One region of the Stenotrophomonas sp. YJH_SMC_127 genome, then DNA from elsewhere that is predicted to be linked to it. Evidence: riboswitches for the same ligand, from Rfam matches in the RefSeq annotation. Region 1 holds a riboswitch; the other holds the start of a gene.
What was found. Region 1 has a riboswitch for cobalamin ahead of btuB (TonB-dependent vitamin B12 receptor). Riboswitches for the same ligand answer to the same signal wherever they lie in the genome.
Positions count from the first base shown of each region.

Region 2: linked by a shared signal. The riboswitch ahead of AC5QAB_RS16915 (epoxyqueuosine reductase QueH) and the one ahead of btuB (TonB-dependent vitamin B12 receptor) in region 1 are both predicted to bind cobalamin.

Region 1 covers NZ_JCAFVO010000004.1:298,345-300,787, forward strand. Annotated here, with positions in the region: gene AC5QAB_RS11925 (histidine phosphatase family protein) at 1-441, opposite strand, end outside; cobalamin riboswitch at 584-806, shown strand; gene btuB (TonB-dependent vitamin B12 receptor) at 922-2,443, shown strand, end outside.
Region 2 covers NZ_JCAFVO010000008.1:95,789-98,231, reverse strand. Annotated here, with positions in the region: gene AC5QAB_RS16920 (nicotinate phosphoribosyltransferase) at 1-592, shown strand, start outside; cobalamin riboswitch at 726-955, shown strand; gene AC5QAB_RS16915 (epoxyqueuosine reductase QueH) at 1,117-1,803, shown strand; gene pncA (bifunctional nicotinamidase/pyrazinamidase) at 1,859-2,443, shown strand, end outside.

The sequences.
Region 1 (2,443 bases):
CATGCGCAGCGGGCCGCCATGGCTGACCACCAGCGTTGGCACCGGGTCGTCATCATCGAGCAGTCGATCCAGCGCGCGCGCGATACGCCGCTCGAAGTGGCCCCAGCTTTCACCGTTGGGCGGTGGGAATGCATGCGGATCGGCATGGAAGGCCGCCAGTGCGTCCTCCGGCAGGTCGAACAGCGGCTGCCCGTCCCAATCGCCGAAATCCAGCTCTTCCCATTCCTCCTCCGCTTCCACGTCCAGCCCGCGCGGGGTGGCCAGGGCCATCGCCGTGTGCAGCGAGCGCAGCCGCGGCGAACTGATCACCCGTTCCCAGGGCTGCGCAGCATAGGCGTCGACCAGTTCCTGCGGCAGGCGGGCCAGCTGCGGTGGATCGCTGCGGCCATCGAGGAACTCATCGCGACCGTTGCCGGCATGGCGGACCAGGTCGAGGATCATGCGTGCGTCCTGTACAGGCAACGCGGGAACAGCGGAAAACGGGCGGACATCGGCAACGGCACCACGGGATCGAGGGACCATTCTAAGGGCACAGCAAAGGCAGTCGGGTACGCTCGACGCTACGGGCCGCCTGCGATGCCGTAGACTGCGCCCACTTCCAGGTGACCTGCGGCCACGGCCGGCAGGTTGAAACGGGAAGCCGGTGACGCGTGAATCCACGCCAGGCCGGCGCTGCCCCCGCAACGGTAAGCACGTCAGTTCCAGGCAACAAAGCCACTGTGCCGCAGGCATGGGAAGGCGCCTGGACGGTGGCCTCGCGCCACCCGGCGGCAAGCCCGGAGACCGGCCCGGAAGCCTCAGGTCGCGGTGCGGTGGGCATGGCGCTGGATGACCGCAGCCTGCGCTGCGGCGTCGGCGCATGCCTGCCTTCGCGGCTCCTCCCCTTCGCCACGCGGGCGTGCGTGGCACCTGGAGTCCCCCATGAAGCTGCAGTCCCGAATGCTGTCCCTGGCCGTGCTGGCCGCCCTGCCCGCGCAGGCCCAGGCCGCCGATGACACCACCGCGCTCGACCAGATCCTGGTCACCGCCACCCGCACCCCGATCGCCCTGCAGGACAGCATCGCACCAGCCCAGGTGATCGACCGCGCGCAGATCGAATCCAGCCAGGCCACCTCGTTGCAGGAACTGCTGCGCGGCCGCGCCGGCATCAACCTGACCAATGCCGGCGGGCTCGGCAAGCAGAGCTCGCTGTTCCTGCGCGGCACCAACTCGGGCCACACCGTGGTGCTGGTCGATGGCGTGCGCATCAACAGTGCCGACCTCGGCCTGGCCATGTACCAGGACCTGCCGCTGGCGCAGATCGAACGCGTGGAAATCGTGCGCGGCCCGCAGTCCAGCCTGTACGGCGCCGACGCCATCGGTGGCGTGATCCAGATCTTCACCCGCCGCAACCAGGGCGATTTTGCTCCGCACTTCCAGCTCGGTGGTGGCAGCAACGGCCTGCGCGAAGCCAGCGGCGGCATCGGAGGTGGCACCGAACGCGGCTGGTTCGGCGCCGACATCGCCTACCAGCATTCCGATGGCGTCGATGCCTGCCGTGGCTCGGCGACGCTGTTCACCGGCTGCTTCGCCGACGAACCCGACCGCGACGGCTACCGCAACCTGTCCAAGAGCCTGCGTGGCGGCTACACCTTCAACGACCAGTGGAATGTGGAAGGCAGTGCGCTGCGCGCCGACGGCAGGAACCACTACGACGGCTATTACAACTACTCGGAAATCCGCCAGCAGGTGCTGGCCGGCAAGGTGCGCTACACCCCGTCCGGGCGCCTGGCCGTCACCGCCAACGTCGGCCGCAGCGACAACGAGTCGGACAACTTCGGCGACTTCGGCGCACGCGGCAGCGCGCAGACCCACCGCGACAGCGCCTCGCTGCAGGGTGACTTCACCTTGACCGGAAGCCAGCTGCTGAGCACCGGCGTGGACTGGAGCGAAGACAACCTGGATGGCAGCAGCGCGGGCTACCTTGTCGACAGCCGCCGCAACACCGGTGTATTCGTGCAGTACCAGGGCCGCTTCGGCCGCCACCAGCTGCAGGCCAGCGCGCGCAACGACGACAACCAGCAGTTCGGCAACCACGCCACCGGCAGTCTCGGCTGGGCAATGCAGCTGGACCACGGCCTGCGCGTCAATGCCAGCTACGGCACCGCCTTCAAGGCACCGACCTTCAGCGACCTGTACGACCCGTGGAGCGGCGTGCCGACGTTGAAGCCGGAGAAGTCCAAGAGCGCCAACCTCGGTGTTTCGCAGCAGGGCCAGGGCTGGCATTGGGGCCTGGACGTGTACGAGACCCGCATCGATGACCTGATCACCTACGATGCGTCCACGATGAAAATGCAGCAGGTGGAGAAGGCGCGCATCCGTGGCGCCGAACTGACCGGTGGCGTGCTGCTGGCCGGCTTCGACCTCAACGCGCAGCTGAGCTACACCGACCCGCGCAACCGCA
Region 2 (2,443 bases), on a different contig from region 1:
GCACTGGGGTACCACCCTGCGCGATGACGTGATCGCCTCGGGCGCCACCCTGGTCATCCGCCCCGACTCGGGCGACCCGGTGGAGGTGGTTGCCGAAAGCCTGCGCCGGCTGGATGAAGCGTTCGGCCACACCCTCAACGGCAAGGGCTACCGCGTGCTCAACCACGTGCGGGTGATCCAGGGCGATGGCATCAACCCGGATACCATCCGCACCATCCTGCAACGCATCACCGACGACGGCTACGCCGCCGACAACGTAGCCTTCGGCATGGGCGGTGCGCTGCTGCAGCGGCTGGACCGCGATACGCAGAAGTTCGCACTGAAGTGCTCGGCGGCGCGGGTCGAGGGTGAGTGGATCGACGTCTACAAGGATCCGGTCACCGACGCCGGCAAGGCCAGCAAGCGTGGCCGCATGCGCCTGCTGCGCCGCCTGGACGATGGCAGCCTGCATACGGTGCCACTGCCGGCCAACGGCGACGACACCCTGCCGGACGGCTTCGAGGACGCAATGGTGACCGTGTGGGAGAACGGCCGCCTGCTGCACGACCAGCGGCTGGACGACATCCGCACGCGGGCGGCCGTGGGGCATTGAAGGTGCATCCCGACCGGGGTCAGAGCCCGCTGCGTGGCAGCGGGATCCGACCCCTTCCTTCCGCTGGGGTCGGATCCCGTTGCAGCGTAGCGGGTTCTGACCCCTGCGCTCTTGACCGGCGCCACCAACAGGTCCACCTTGCACACGCCGAAGGTATCCCTCCCATCGCTGCGGCGCGGGGAGGGATTTAAACGGGAATCCGGTGAAGGCGCCTCGCGCGTCCATTCCGGAGCTGCCCCGCAGCGGTGAATGGAAACGAATCCTGCCAACAGCACTGGGCTCGCGCCTGGGAAGCGGCGGGTAGTAGGTGGGCTGCGGCCCGTGTCCATCAGCCCGAATACCGGCCCCGGCCGGGGGACACGACCGTCCCCTGACTCGACCTGGAATCTCCGCGGGGAGGTTGCCGGGGCCGTCGTCGTCCTGCGCGTGCAGGCGGTGTGGCCGCGCGCGTCCTGTTCACGGTATCCGGCCAGACCCGTTCACCCACGCGCTGATGCATGGGCCACCGCCGTTGCCGGCGGTCCATGCGGTACCTGACGATGACCGAGCTCCAACGCCCCACCCTGACCCTGCCCGCCGACGGCAAGCGCCTGCTGCTGCATTCGTGCTGCGCGCCCTGTTCCGGCGAAGTGATGGAGGCGATCACCGCCTCCGGGATCGACTACGCGATCTTCTTCTACAACCCCAACATCCACCCGGTGAAGGAATACGAGCTGCGCAAGCAGGAGAACATCCGCTTCGCCGAGCAGCACGGCATTCCTTTCATCGACTGCGACTACGACACCGACAACTGGTTCAGCCGTGCGCGGGGCATGGAAAACGAACCCGAACGCGGTATCCGCTGCACGATGTGCTTCGACATGCGTTTCGAGCGCACCGCGCTGTATGCGCACGAGCACGGCTACGACACCATCAGTTCGTCGCTGGGCATCTCGCGCTGGAAGAACATGGCGCAGATCAACGACTGCGGGATCCGTGCGGCGTCGCGCTATGAAGGCCTGCAGTACTGGGACTACAACTGGCGCAAGGGCGGCGGCGCCAGCCGCATGATCGAGATCAGCAAGCGCGAGCAGTTCTACCAGCAGGAATACTGCGGCTGCGTGTACTCGCTTCGCGATGCCAACCGCCATCGCCGCGAGAATGGCCGCGAGCGGATCAGGATCGGCCTGCTGTACTACGGGCAGGACGCTGGGACGCCACAGGGCGATTGACGTGCAGGCATGGGGCGGCCACGCTGGTCGCCCCTTCTGTTGTAGCGGACCTGCCATGACCGCCCTGCCCGCCGATGTCGCCCTGCTGGTGATCGACCTGCAGCCGGACTTCATGCCCGGTGGCGCCTTGGCCTGCGACCAGGGCGATGCGCTGGTGGCACCGATCGCCGATCTGTTGGCGCAGCGCCGCTACCGCACCGTGGTGGCGACCCAGGACTGGCACCCGGCCGACCATGCCTCGTTCGCCAGCCAGCACCCCGGCCAACGCCCCTTCGAGACCATCCTGCTGCACGCGCAGCCGCAGACGCTGTGGCCGGACCACTGCGTGCAGGGCAGCGCCGGTGCCGCGCTGCACCCGGGCGTGGACTGGACCGTGGCCGACCTGATCCTGCGCAAGGGCACGCGCCAACAGGTGGATTCGTACAGCGCCTTCCGCGAGAACCATGGCCCAGATGGCGAGCGCCCGGCCACCGGCCTGGCCGGCTGGCTGCACGAGCGCCGCATCCGCGAAGTGCACGTGTGCGGCCTGGCCCGCGACTACTGCGTGCTGTGGAGCGCGCAGGATGCGGTGAAGTCCGGCTTCCGGGTGAAGTTCCTGTGGGACCTGACCCGGCCGGTGACCGAAGCCAACGACGCGATG